2 regions of the Pseudomonas sp. Lz4W genome follow, and region 1 is predicted to be linked to the other one. Evidence: predicted binding sites of a transcription regulator. Region 1 holds the regulator's gene; the other holds the start of a gene.
What was found. Region 1 encodes sigma-54, which starts transcription at its own class of promoters, with help from an activator protein. Its sites were predicted from a motif close to ANTGGCATNNANNTTGCTNT; they were not measured.
Positions count from the first base shown of each region.

Region 2: a site for sigma-54 is predicted at 4,739-4,758, ahead of glnA (glutamate--ammonia ligase). Genes of this name have one in related genera too.

Region 1 is NZ_CP017432.1:4,072,623-4,079,976, forward strand. It holds gene B195_RS18665 (KpsF/GutQ family sugar-phosphate isomerase) at 1-436, shown strand, start outside; gene B195_RS18670 (HAD family hydrolase) at 436-960, shown strand; gene lptC (LPS export ABC transporter periplasmic protein LptC) at 969-1,541, shown strand; gene lptA (lipopolysaccharide transport periplasmic protein LptA) at 1,528-2,073, shown strand; gene lptB (LPS export ABC transporter ATP-binding protein) at 2,073-2,798, shown strand; gene B195_RS18690 (RNA polymerase factor sigma-54) at 2,983-4,476, shown strand; gene hpf (ribosome hibernation-promoting factor, HPF/YfiA family) at 4,553-4,861, shown strand; gene ptsN (PTS IIA-like nitrogen regulatory protein PtsN) at 4,874-5,335, shown strand; gene rapZ (RNase adapter RapZ) at 5,341-6,198, shown strand; gene B195_RS18710 (HPr family phosphocarrier protein) at 6,215-6,487, shown strand; gene B195_RS18715 (ZIP family metal transporter) at 6,535-7,354, opposite strand, start outside.
Region 2 is NZ_CP017432.1:4,722,813-4,730,166, reverse strand. It holds gene ntrC (nitrogen regulation protein NR(I)) at 1-1,421, opposite strand, end outside; gene glnL (nitrogen regulation protein NR(II)) at 1,418-2,503, opposite strand; gene B195_RS21480 (hypothetical protein) at 2,728-3,015, opposite strand; gene glnA (glutamate--ammonia ligase) at 3,234-4,640, opposite strand; gene thiI (tRNA uracil 4-sulfurtransferase ThiI) at 4,974-6,428, shown strand; gene typA (translational GTPase TypA) at 6,568-7,354, shown strand, end outside.

The sequences.
Region 1 (7,354 bases):
CGCTGAGGACTTTGCCTTTTCGCATCCCGGTGGAGCCCTGGGCCGCCGCCTGCTGCTGAAAGTCGAAAACGTCATGCACTCGGGCGCAGACTTGCCGCAGGTTGTCCGCGGCACGCTGCTCAAGGATGCATTGATGGAAATGACGCACAAAGGTCTCGGCATGACCGTGGTTATAGAAGAAGATGGTCGCCTGGCCGGAATCTTCACTGACGGTGACTTGCGCAGAACCCTGGATCGCGAAATCGATATCCGCAACGCAAGCATTGATGCAGTCATGACCCCCCATGGCAAAACCGCACGGGCCGACATGCTCGCCGCCGAAGCCTTGAAAATCATGGAAGACCACAAAATCAACGCACTGGTTGTAGTCGACAAGGAAGACCGGCCGGTTGGTGCCTTGAACATGCACGACTTGCTACGCGCAGGAGTGATGTAATGACCCTTGAACTACTCAAGCGCGGCAAAGACATAAAACTTGCCATTTTCGACGTTGACGGGGTTTTGACCGACGGCCGCCTGTACTTCCTTGAAGACGGCAGCGAGTTCAAGACCTTCAACACGCTGGACGGTCTGGGTATCAAGATGCTGATGGCCGCCGGGGTTCAGACCGCGATTATCAGCGGCCGTAAAACCCCGGTGGTTGAACGTCGCGCACAAAACCTGGGGATCGCGCACCTGTATCAGGGGCGCGAAGACAAGTTGGTGGTATTGGACGAGCTTCTTGGCCAACTCAACCTAAGCTATGAACAGGTCGCCTATTTGGGCGATGATCTGCCTGATTTACCGGTTATCCGCCGAGTTGGTCTGGGCATGGCAGTTGCCAATGCTGCCAGCTTTGTTCGCGAGCACGCCCATGGCGTCACTCAGGCACGAGGCGGAGAAGGTGCCGCACGCGAATTCTGCGAGTTGATTTTGCGCGCTCAAGGCCGTCTAGACGCGGCCCACGCAGCCTACCTATAGAGTTTTCCATGCTGAGCAAAAAGATCCGTAACATCCTGTTATTCACGGTCATTGCTGCGTTGTTCGCATCAGTTGGCTACTGGAATATCAGCCCCGAACGTTTTCTCGACACCCCTAAAGCGGCCGTCGATGAAAGCGCTATCGACTATTACGCGCTTAATGCGCGCAGCCTGCAGTTCTTGCCGGACGGCAAACTGCAGTATGAAATGACATCCGACAAAATCGAGCATGTGCTGTCATCGGAAGTCACCCTGATGACCAAGCCCGACCTGCAAATGTACCGCGGCACGGCCTTCCCGTGGCACGTACAGAGCGAGCGCGGAGAAGTTAATCCGGACGGCACCGAGGTCGAGCTGATCGACTCGGTACGTGTGGCCCGCACAGATGAAAAAAATCGCACTACGGTTATTACCAGTTCCCGCATGACTGTATTCCCCCAGAAGCAATATGCGCAGACCGAGCGAGACGTTAGAATCGACGGCGCTGGCGGCGTAACAACTGGCAAGGGCATGAAAGCATATTTGAAAGACGGCAGGATGGACCTGCTGTCCAACGTAAGAGGACAGTATGAGTCTCGTTAAATCCCTCCCTTTATTGCTCAGCCTGAGCGCAGCACTGGGAAGCGTGAGCGCCTGGGCTCTGCCGAACGATAACGAACAGCCAATCCGCATCCAGGCCAATGAAGCCCAGCTGGATGACAAACAAGGCGTCGCGACCTACAAGGGCGATGTAATCATCACCCAGGGCTCGATGAAAATCACCGGCAACACCGTCACTATTACCCGCAATGCTGCGGGTGAAATTGATATCGTGACCTCAGTCGGCAACCTGGCCTATTTCGAGCAGCTGCAAAAAGCAACCGACTCCAAGCCGGTTCAGGCCTACGCCGTAACCATTCAGTACCATGCGCCGCAAAACCGCATTGTGCTGATCGACAAGGCCAAGGTCATCAACGACGGCAACACCACCGAAGGCGAGAAGATCGTCTATGACACGGTGAAACAGGTCGCAAACGCCGGACGCGCCAATGGCTCCACAGTCACCGCACCACGCCCGCGCATCGACATGGTGATCCAGCCGAAGAAGAAAACCGACCAGCAGAAGGCCCAGTAATGGCAACCCTCAAAGCCCAGCATTTGGCTAAAAGCTACAAGAGTCGCCAGGTGGTACGTGATGTCAGCCTGTCAATCGACAGCGGGCAAATCGTGGGTTTGCTCGGCCCTAACGGTGCAGGCAAGACCACATGCTTCTACATGATTGTCGGCCTGGTCCAGGCTGACCAGGGACGCGTACTGATCGACGACCTGGATGTCAGCCACCAGCCCATGCACGGCCGCGCACGCGCCGGCATCGGTTACCTGCCCCAGGAAGCCTCGATCTTTCGCAAGCTTTCGGTCGCCGATAACATCATGGCGATCCTCGAAACGCGCAAAGAACTCGACAAGGCCGGTCGTCGCAAGGAACTCGAAAGCCTGCTGCAGGAGTTCCACATCAGCCACATCCGCGACAGCCTCGGCATGAGCCTGTCCGGTGGTGAGCGACGCAGGGTCGAAATCGCCCGGGCACTGGCAACCGCCCCGAAATTCATCCTGCTCGACGAACCCTTTGCCGGCGTTGACCCGATATCTGTGGGCGACATCAAGCAAATCATTCATCACCTCAAGGCCAAGGGCATTGGCGTACTGATCACCGATCACAACGTCCGTGAAACCCTCGACATCTGCGAAACCGCCTACATCGTCAACGATGGGCAGTTGATAGCCGAAGGTGATGCTGAAACCATTCTGGCCAATGAATTGGTCAGAGAAGTGTATCTGGGCCACGAGTTCCGCCTGTAAGGCCAGATGCATCGCGAATTTCCGGGCGCCAAGGACAGCAAAAAGTCGTCACGACTTTTATTACCTTGGTGCTCTAGGCAAACGCACCGGTTTCAGGCATATAATTTGCTTATGTTTGGCGCTCACGCGCCTTGGTAGTGGATGGCGCCATGCGCGCCGGCGAATAAGGTCTTAAGCCCCAGCCATGAAACCATCGCTAGTCCTGAGAATGGGCCAGCAGCTGACGATGACACCGCAGCTGCAACAGGCCATCCGCCTGCTCCAATTGTCGACCCTGGACCTGCAACAGGAGATCCAGGAGGCTCTGGAATCCAATCCGATGCTCGAGCGCCAGGAAGACGGCGACGACTTCGACAATTCAGATCCTTTAGCCGACAACATTGAGCAAAAACCCAACAGCGACATCCAGGAACCTTCCTATCAAGAGTCCGCGCCTACTGTGGACAACCTGGAAGAAGGCGACTGGAGCGAACGCATTCCCAATGAGCTACCCGTCGACACAGCCTGGGAAGACGTTTATCAAACCAGCGCCAGCAGCCTGCCCAGCAACGATGATGACGAATGGGACTTCACCACCCGCACCTCGGCCGGTGAGAGCCTGCAAAGTCACCTGTTGTGGCAACTGAACCTGGCACCGATGTCCGACACCGACCGACTGATCGGCGTCACCCTCATCGACTGCATCAACAACCAGGGCTATCTCGACGAAACTCTCGAAGAGATCCTTGAGGCGTTCGATCCCGAGCTGGACATTGAACTCGATGAAATCGAAGCCGTTCTGCACCGTATCCAGCAATTCGAACCGGCCGGCATTGGTGCGCGCAACCTGAGCGAGTGCCTGCTGCTGCAATTGCGCCAGCTACCGGCCAACACGCCCTGGTTGAACGAAGCCAAGCGCCTGGTAACCGATTACATCGACCTGCTGGGCGCCCGCGACTACAGCCAGCTCATGCGCCGCATGAAGCTCAAAGAAGACGAACTGCGCCAGGTCATCGAACGGGTACAGAGCCTTAATCCACGTCCGGGGTCGCAGATCGAATCCGGCGAAGCCGAATACGTCGTGCCTGACGTGATCGTTCGTAAAGACAACGAACGCTGGCTGGTCGAGCTTAACCAGGAGTCGGTACCGCGCCTGCGGGTCAACCCGCAATACGCAGGATTCGTTCGTCGTGCCGACACCAGCGCCGACAACACCTTCATGCGCAATCAGCTGCAAGAAGCGCGCTGGTTCATCAAAAGCCTGCAGAGCCGCAACGAAACCCTGATGAAAGTGGCGACCCAGATCGTGGAGCATCAGCGCGGTTTTCTGGAGTATGGCGACGAGGCAATGAAACCTTTGGTACTGCATGACATTGCAGAAGCCGTCGGCATGCACGAATCAACCATTTCCCGGGTCACCACCCAGAAATTCATGCATACCCCGCGGGGCATTTATGAATTGAAGTACTTTTTTTCCAGTCACGTCAGCACCTCCGAAGGGGGTGAATGCTCGTCCACTGCGATACGCGCCATCATCAAAAAACTGGTGGCGGCTGAAAATCAGAAAAAGCCGTTGAGTGACAGCAAGATCGCTGGTTTACTGGAGGCACAAGGTATTCAGGTGGCCCGTCGCACCGTCGCCAAGTACCGCGAATCCTTAGGGATAGCGCCTTCGAGCGAACGCAAGCGTTTGATGTAAGCCACGGGCCACAGCGTTTCAGTGGCAGGCTGGTCGGCCTGCCACTTTATGCAATGGCAACAGAAGGAGAAACTGCATGCAAGTCAACATCAGTGGACAACATCTGGAAGTCACCCAAGCGCTCCGCGACTCGATCAACGAAAAATTCGCACGGCTGGAACGTCACTTCGACAAGATCACCAATGTGCAGGTGATTCTCTCTGTTGAAAAACTAAAACAGAAAATCGAGGCCACCCTCAACATTCACGGTGGCGAAGTTGTCGCCAATGCCGTCGATCCAGACATGTATGCGGCCATTGACAGCCTCTACGACAAGCTTGATCGCCAACTGAAAAAGCATAAGGAAAAGACCCAAAGCCTGCTCCAGGGCGCCACGGGTCGTTAATACTCCATAACCATGATTCGACTTGAAAATATCCTGACCCCCGGCCGTTCCTTGGTGAACGCGCCGGGCGGCAGTAAAAAGCGCGCACTCGAACAAATTGCCACCCTGATCAGCCGCGAAGTGCCGGGTCTGGAAATGCAAGATGTCTTCGAGAGCCTTATTGCCCGTGAAAAACTGGGATCCACCGGTTTTGGTAACGGCATCGCCATCCCCCATTGCCGCCTCAAGGGCTGCGAGTCGCCTGTCAGTGCCTTGCTACATCTTGACGCTCCCATAGATTTCGACGCCATCGATGGCGCGCCGGTCGACCTGTTGTTCGTTTTGCTGGTGCCAGAAGCTGCTACCGACGCACACCTGGAACTGCTGCGGCAGATCGCCAGCATGCTCGACCGCAAAGATGTGCGTGAACGATTACGCAGCGCACCCAGTAACGAAGCGCTGTATCAGGTTGTTCTGGACGTACAGAACGGTTAATTATCATGCGCCTAGTCATTGTCAGCGGACGCTCCGGCTCCGGTAAAAGCACCGCCCTCGCCGTCCTCGAAGATAACGGTTTCTATTGCATCGACAACCTGCCCGCCGGCTTGCTGCCAGAGCTGGCGGAACGTGCACTGATTCATACTGAACTGGCACAGCCGCTGGTGGCGGTATCGATCGATGCGCGAAACCTGCCAAGCCATTTGTCACGCTTTCCGCAATTGCTTGAAGAAGTGCGCAACCGGCATATCCAGTGCGATGTTCTGTACCTCGACGCCGATGAAGAAACCTTGCTCAAGCGCTTCTCGGAAACCCGTCGGCGGCATCCACTGAGCAGCGCGAGCCGTTCACTGGCCGAGGCCATTCGTGATGAGAGCCAGTTGCTCGGGCCCATTGCCGACCTTGCCGACCTGACGATCAACACCACCAATCTGAACCTGTATCAGCTGCGCGACACCATCAAGCTGCGCCTGCTGAACAAGCCTGAACCCGGCACCGCCTTTCTGGTCGAGTCGTTTGGCTTCAAGCGCGGCATGCCGGTCGATGCCGACCTGGTATTTGACGTGCGTTGCTTGCCCAACCCCTACTGGAAGCCCGAACTGCGCGAGCTGTCAGGGCTGGATCAGCCCGTTGCGGATTACCTGGCAGCGCAGCCTGATGTCGAAGAGATGTTCCAGGACATCTCCAGCTACCTGCTCAAATGGCTACCCCGCTTCGCCGCCAGCAACCGCGCCTATGTCACCATAGGGATCGGCTGCACTGGCGGTCATCACCGCTCGGTGTATCTGACCGAGCGACTCGGCAAATGCCTGCAACAAACTCTGAAGAATGTCCAGGTTCGCCACCGCGACCTTACTTGAAAGGATCAACCCCGCGATGCCTGCACTGGAAATTGAAATCATCAACAAGCTGGGCTTGCACGCTCGGGCATCCGCCAAGTTCGTAGGCATAGCCGGACAGTTTCCATGCCAGGTAAGAGCAGGACGTACCGCAGAATCCATGGTCGATGGTAAAAGCATCATGGCCATGATGATGCTGGCCGCTGGCAAGGGCACAAAGATCCACCTCAAGACCGAGGGCGAACAAGAGCAGGAAGCACTGGATGCACTGGTCAAACTCATCAACAACTACTTTGACGAGGGCGAATAGCCAATTGCAGGAGCGCCGCTAGACGCTCCCCCGGCAGTTTGCAGCGTTTACCCCAACGCCGTATCCATCACCATCATCAAGCAGAACCCGACGCATAACCCCAGGCTTGCAAGCTTCTCGTGACCATTGCGCCGCGACTCGGGGATCACTTCTTGCGTCACCACCAGCAACATGGCTCCGGCTGCCAGCGCCAGGCCCAGTGGCAACAACACCTCGGCCAAATTCACCAGCCAGGCACAGAGCAGCGCAAATACCGGTTCGACCAGACCGGAAGCGGCGCCAATCAGGAATGCCTTGACCCGCGACATCCCGGCACCCGCCAACACTAATGCGATCACCAGACCTTCCGGCACATCCTGCAGGGCGATGCCCATCGCCAGGCTATCGGCATCCGGCATGCCTCCCCCTGCCGACACCCCGACCGCCATTCCTTCAGGAATGTTGTGCGCCACAATCGCAATGACAAACAACCAGATACGTGGCGCAATCAGCGGCTCGCCAGGCCGGTTGAGGAACATCTCCGGCCCCGCTCCGCTGACCTTGCGATCGAGCAAAAACAGACAGAACGCTCCCAGCAGGATGCCCGCGCTGACCAGCCCGCTCGACGCCCATGATGACAACCCCAGGCTTTGGGCCGACGCAATGCCGGGCACAACCAGCGAGAAAGCCGTGGCTGCCAGCATCACCCCGGCCCCGAAGCCCAACAAGGTATCGCTCACCGCCACCGGCATTTTGCGGATGACCAGTACCGGTACTGCGCCTAAAGCGGTGCCCAGCGCGCAGAGCGATCCACCCTGCAACGCCCGCAACATTCTTGGCTCAAGGTCCAGCCAGAGCAGTCCCTTGGCCACCAACAAGGCCGTGCCC
Region 2 (7,354 bases), 650 kb from region 1:
CTGTCATCCTCGTCGCTATCAATCTTCATCCCCAGCTCCTTGATCTTGCGGGTCAGGGTGTTGCGGCCCCAGCCCAGCAGCACGGCTGCATCGCGACGACGGCCTGCGGTGTGCTTGAGGGCGGTCTCGATCATGATCCGTTCAAACGTCGGCACGGCACTGTCGAGCAGGTTGGACTGACCCCGGCCCAGCGCCTGATCAGCCCACTGACGCAGGGCCTGTTCCCAGTTGGTGACCGGCGACGTGTCCTGCTGCAGGTTCAGCAGCTCGGGTGGCAAGTCGCTGATATGCACTTCGCGGCCCGAGGCCATCACCGTGATCCAGCGGCAGGTGTTCTCCAGCTGGCGCACGTTGCCCGGCCATGGCAGGTTTTTCAGGTATTGCTCGGTCTCGGCCTTGAGCAGCTTGGGCTCGACAGACAGCTCTTGCGCGGCGCTTCTGAGAAAGTGGCGGGTCAGGGTCGGGATATCCTCGCGACGGTCCGACAGGCGCGGGATATGAATGCGGATCACGTTCAGACGGTGGAACAGGTCTTCACGGAATTTGCCGGCCTGGACCAGGGTTTCGAGGTTCTGGTGGGTGGCGGCAATGATCCGCACATCGACCTTGACCGGCGTATGACCGCCGACCCGGTAGAACTCGCCATCGGCCAAAACCCGCAGCAGGCGCGTTTGGGTGTCGGCGGGCATGTCGCCGATTTCGTCCAGAAACAGGGTTCCGCCATCGGCTTGCTCGAACCGGCCGCGCCGCAGGTTGGCGGCTCCGGTGAAGGCACCTTTCTCGTGGCCGAACAGCTCGGACTCCATCAGGTCCTTGGGGATGGCCGCCATATTCAACGCAATAAAAGGCGATGCTGCGCGCGGACTATGGCGATGCAGGGCGTGGGCCACCAGCTCTTTACCGGTGCCCGACTCGCCATTGATCAACACCGTGATGTTGGAGTGGCTAAGCCGGCCAATGGCGCGAAACACCTCTTGCATCGCCGGGGCTTCACCGATGATTTCCGGCGTGCGTGCCAGCGCTGGAGGGACGGCCAGGCCTTGTTGTTCCTGGGCGTGCTGGTTGGCACGCTTGACCAGGGACACGGCTTCGTCGACGTCGAACGGCTTGGGCAGGTATTCGAACGCGCCGCCCTGATAGGACGCCACCGCACTGTCGAGGTCGGAGTGGGCGGTCATGATAATCACGGGCAGGCGGGGGTGCTGTTCGCGAATCTTGGCCAGCAAGTCCAGACCGCTGGCGCCGGGCATGCGAATGTCCGAAATGATCACGTCGGGCTGCTGGCGGGCGAGGCGGCTCATCACCCCGTCGGCGCTGTCGAAACTTTGTGTGGTCATGCCTTCCTGTTGCAAGGCTTTTTCCAGGACCCAACGGATAGAACGGTCGTCGTCGACGATCCACACGGTTTCACTTCGGCTCATGTCGATGCGGCTCCTTGTTCCAGTGGTAGAAAGATCGAGAAGAGTGTGTGGCCGGGGTGGCTCTCACACTCGATCAATCCCTGGTGCTGACTGATGATGTTCTGGGTAATGGCCAGTCCCAGCCCGGTGCCGTCAGGGCGGCCGCTGACCATTGGAAAGAACAGAGTGTCTTGCAGCTCGGGAGGGATGCCCGGGCCGTTGTCGATAATTTCGATTTTGGTCACCAGTCGATGGCGGATATGGCCGATGGTGAACTGGCGCATGGCCCGGGTACGCAGGCTGATGCGGCCCAGGCGCAGCTCGTTCTGGCTGCCAATGGCCTGCATGGCGTTACGCACAATATTGAGCACTGCCTGAATCATCTGTTCACGGTCGATCAGTAGGTCGGGCAGGCTCGGGTCGTAGTCGCGCACCAGCGTGATGCTGCCCTGTGTTTCGGCCTCGACCAGATTGCACACCCGCTCCAGCACTTCATGCACATTGGTCATGGCCAGCGATGGCAGCTTGTTGGAGCCCAGCATGCGATCTACCAGATTACGCAGGCGATCGGCTTCTTCGATGATGACGTTGGTGTAGTCCCGCAGGCTTTCATCGGGTAGCTGGCGGGCCAGCAACTGGGCCGCCCCGCGAATGCCGCCCAGCGGATTCTTGATTTCATGGGCCAGGCCGCGCACCAGCATCTTGCTGGTTTCCTGCTTGGACAGCTGGGCTTCTTCCTTGGTGATGCGCAGCAGCCGGTCGCGGGGGTGCACTTCAAGCAGCAACATGGTGCTGCCGTGGCTCAGGATCGGGGTCACGGCGTAGTCCACCGTCAGGTTCTGGCCGGTGAGCGAAGTCAGCATGGCTTCGCGCTTGGTGAACGGGTGCGCTTGCTCAACCGCCTGGCGCAGCGAGTGCAAGGCTTCGGTGGACTCAGTGAACAGTTCACTGATGAATTGCCCATGACTGCGTTGGCCACTGATGGCCAGCAGCATTTCCGCCGCCGGGTTCATGTACTCAAGACGCAGGTCGGCATTGAGCAGCAGTGTGGCGGTGGTCAGATTATCGAGTAGCAGTCGGTGCAGGGCATCACTGATGGTCATGGGCCGATCCCGGATTGCATGCGCGGGTGAGGCGCTGAGACTAGGAAAATGCAAAAAACAAACCAAGGCTCCGAAAAGAAGCGTTATTCGCCTGAAATAGGGGGTTGCAGCCCTTTTAGATGGCGTTTATGCGCTTGGAGTGAGTCGTTTTGAACCAAATTGGGCTGGCAAGTGTGTCTTCGCTCTGTTGTTGCACCAATATAGTGCAGATTTGCTGAATAGATTCAGTTCTCTGCGAGACGGTCTTGTGCCGCCTGACGATGCGGGTCGCGATCAGGTTTGATTGCCGGCCCGGGCTCTTGTTCGGGCAACAGCATGGAGGAGGGGATCAAGGTCGACGAATACTTGAATGCTGCGATCCGGTTTGCGGGTTGCACGGATATCGGCTCTGCCTGGACTCCTGCCAGGGGTACGTTGCTGAAGATCAAGCTGGCGTTGTCGGGGGCCTGGCGATAGACCTGCGCGCCAGCCGGGTGGGCAAAAACAAGCAGCAACAGTACTTTCGGCATCATCGCAGGCCGCCATCCCGTGGGAAGAAAAGGCGGTCATTCTGGGGCAGTGCTGATGGCTTTAATGTAGGGCGGGGCCTTTCTCGGCCAGGTCAATGGCAGCCGTTCCTGTCGGAATTTTTGTGACCGCGCAATCGGCGCCAGGGATAAAGTGCCGGGCATAAAAAAGGCCTCCCGAAGGAGGCCTCTTGGTAACGCCTGCACGGGCAGGCGTTGCTGGATCAGCAGCTGTAGTACAGCTCGTATTCCAGTGGGTGTACGAAGGTGCGAACCTTGATTTCTTCTTCGCTTTTCAGTGCGATGTAAGCGTCGATGAAGTCGTCGCTGAAAACGCCGCCTTTGGTCAGGAACGCACGACCTTTATCCAGCTCTTCCAGGGCTTCTTTCAGGCTGCCACAAACCTGCGGGATCTCTTTGGCCTCTTCAGGCGGCAGGTCGTACAGGTTTTTGTCAGCTGCGTCGCCTGGGTGGATCTTGTTCTGGATACCGTCCAGGCCAGCCATCATCAGTGCTGCGAAGCACAGGTACGGGTTGGCTGCCGGGTCCGGGAAACGTGCTTCGATACGGCGCGCCTTAGGGCTCGACACGTAAGGAATACGGATCGAAGCGGAACGGTTGCGAGCCGAGTAGGCCAGCATTACCGGAGCTTCGAAGCCTGGTACCAGACGCTTGTAGGAGTTGGTGGCCGGGTTGGTGAAGCCGTTCAGGGCCTTACCGTGCTTGATGATGCCGCCGATGAAGTACAGGGCGGTGTCGGACAGGCCGGCATAACCTTCGCCTGCGAAGGTGTTCTTGCCATCTTTGGAGATGGACATGTGAACGTGCATACCCGAGCCGTTATCGCCGTACAGAGGCTTGGGCATGAAAGTAGCGGTACGGCCGTAGGCGTCTGCCACGTTGTGTACGCAGTACTTCAGGGTCTGAACTTCGTCAGCCTTTTTCACCAGGGTGTTGAACTGCACGCCGATTTCGTTCTGGCCGGCAGTTGCCACTTCGTGGTGGTGCACTTCGATGACCAGGCCCATTTCTTCCATGGCGTTGCACATGGAGGTACGGATTTCGTGGTCGTGGTCGAACGGAGGAACCGGGAAGTAGCCGCCCTTGATACCTGGACGGTGGCCACGGTTGCCGCCTTCCACGTCCTGGTCGGACATCCACGAACCTTGTTCGGAGTAGATCTTGAACATGGAACCGGAGATGTCGGATTTGAACTTCACTTCGTCGAAGATGAAGAACTCTGGCTCCGGACCTACAAATACGGTGTCGCCGATACCGGTGGACTTCAGGTATTCCTCGGCACGGGTGGCGATGGCGCGCGGGTCGCGATCGTAGCCTTGCATGGTCGAGGGTTCGATGATGTCGCACACCAGAATCAGGGTTGGCTGTTCGGTGAACGGGTCCAGAACGGCAGTGCTGTCGTCCGGCAGCAGAATCATGTCGGACGCTTCGATGCCTTTCCAGCCAGCAATGGAGGAGCCGTCGAACATTTTGCCGTCGGTGAAGAAGTTTTCATCCAGCGCATCACGGGCCGGCATGGTCACGTGGTGCTGAGTGCCTTTAGTGTCAGTGAAGCGCAGATCAATCCACTTGACGTCATGATCTTTGATGAGTTGAACCGACTTCGACATAGTGTCCTCCGGGGTGGCTTCGGGCTAGGTAGTGGAGAGCCCGTTAAAGGTGGTTGATGCCGGCGCGAATACTCTGCCAAGGCAACCTGCCTCACAAGGGAGCAAATTGCATGCCAGTGCCCCGACTTGGGCGTAATGCCCCAATCTCAAGCAGATAAGGGCCGCAGACTACCGATTAAGGCGTCTTGCCGCACTCAAATGAAGCGAAAACCGACGCTTTTGACCTGTTTTGGTGCATCGAAAACCGTTTGTACGATAACTGGTTAAACCTTGAGCAATTTCCGCTATAATCCGCGCCCCCCTTTTTTGGCAGGCTGCTCGCGCGCTGTTTTCATGAAACTAATCGTTAAAGTCTTCCCCGAAATCACTATTAAGAGCCGTCCGGTTCGGATGCGTTTCGTCCGCCAATTGGCTAAAAACATCCGCGCTGTGCTCCGCGATCTGGACCCGGCTGTGGTGGTGACGGGCGTGTGGGACAACATCGAGCTGCAAACGCGCGTGACCGACCCCAAAGCCTTGAAGGAGATGACTGCGCGCCTGAGCTGCATGCCGGGCATCACGCATTTCCTGCAGGTCGACGAGTACCCGTTGGGTGACTTCGATGACGTGGTCGAGAAGTGCAAACTGCACTTCGGCGATGCGCTGGCAGGCAAGATTTTTTCTGTGCGTTGCAAACGCGGCGGCAAGCACCCGTTTACCTCGATGGAAATCGAGAAATACGTCGGCAGCAAGCTGCGTCGTGAATGCGGTGCGGCAGGAATCGACCTGAAAAAACCGGAAATCGAAGTCCGCTTCGAAATTCGCGACCAACGGTTGTTTGTGATTCACAGCCAGCACGACAGCATCGGCGGTTTCCCGCTGGGCTCGCTGGAGCAGACCCTGGTGTTGATGTCCGGTGGTTTCGACTCCACCGTTGCCGCCTACCAGATCATGCGCCGCGGCCTGATGAGCCACTTTTGCTTCTTCAACCTCGGCGGGCGTGCCCACGAACTGGGCGTGATGGAAGTCGCGCACTATATATGGAAGAAGTACGGCAGCTCCCAGCGCGTGCTGTTTGTCAGCGTTCCTTTCGAAGAAGTTTTGGGGGAAATTCTCGGCAAAGTCGATAACAGTCATATGGGCGTCATTTTGAAGCGTATGATGTTGCGCGCTGCAACCCGTATCGCTGAGCGGCTCGATATCGAAGTGCTGGTTACCGGTGAAGCGATTTCCCAGGTTTCGAGCCAGACCCTGCCCAATTTGTCGCTGATCGACTCGGCTACTGACAAATTGGTTCTGCGTCCGCTGATCGCTAGCCACAAGCAGGACATCATTGATCAGGCGGTTGAAATCGGTACGGCCGATTTTGCCAAGCACATGCCTGAATATTGCGGGGTGATTTCGGTCAACCCCAAGACCCACGCCAAACGCAATCGCGTGGAGTACGAAGAACAACAGTTCGATATGGCCGTGCTCGAGCGTGCGCTGGAGCGGGCCAAACTGGTGCCGATTGATCGGGTGATCGATGAATTGGGCCAGGACTTGCAAGTCGAAGAAGTCAGCGAAGTGCTGGCGGGCCAGATCGTGATTGACATCCGTCACCCGGATGCTCAGGAAGATCAACCGCTGGAACTGGCTGGCATCGAAGTACAAGCGTTGCCGTTTTATGCTTTGAACAGCCGCTTCAAGGAACTGGATGACACCCGTCAGTACCTGTTGTATTGCGACAAAGGCGTGATGAGTCGCCTGCATGCTCACCATTTGCTCAGTGAGGGGCATGCCAATGTGCGCGTTTATCGACCGAGCTAAGAGCCCGGGGCTGTATGCCTGTGGCCTGCGTCACCGGCCCCCCGACGCCGAGGTCAAGTTGTAACGGCTTGACCTGACTCTACTGTTAATCGCTGCCACGACCTGTCAGCACACCGAATCCTCTGATCGAGATACACAAGTGATCGAAAATCTACGTAACATCGCCATCATTGCTCACGTTGACCACGGTAAAACCACCCTGGTAGACAAACTCTTGCGTCAATCCGGCACTCTGGAACGCGGCGAGCTCAACGACGAGCGCGTGATGGACTCCAACGACCAGGAAAAAGAGCGCGGCATTACCATTCTTGCCAAGAACACCGCTATCAACTGGAACGGCTACCACATCAACATCGTGGATACCCCGGGCCACGCCGACTTCGGCGGTGAAGTAGAGCGCGTGATGTCGATGGTTGACTCCGTTCTGCTGCTGGTTGACGCTCAAGACGGCCCTATGCCGCAAACCCGTTTCGTGACCAAGAAGGCTTTCGAAGCCGGCCTGCGTCCAATCGTGGTTATCAACAAGGTTGACCGTCCAGGCGCGCGTCCGGACTGGGTTCTGGATCAAATCTTCGACCTGTTCGACAACCTGGGTGCTACCGAAGAACAGCTGGACTTCAAAGTGGTTTACGCCTCTGCCCTGAACGGTATTGCTGGTCTTGACCACACCGACATGGCTGAAGACATGACCCCGCTGTACCAGGCGATTGTTGACCACGTTCCGGCTCCAAAAGTTGACCGTGACGGTCCTTTCCAGATGCAAATCTCGGCACTGGACTACAACAGCTTCCTGGGCATCATCGGCGTTGGCCGTATCGCTCGTGGTCGCGTCAAGCCGAACACCCAGGTTGTGGCCATCGATGCTGACGGCAAGCGCCGTAACGGTCGTATCCTGAAGCTGATGGGTCACCACGGTCTGCACCGTA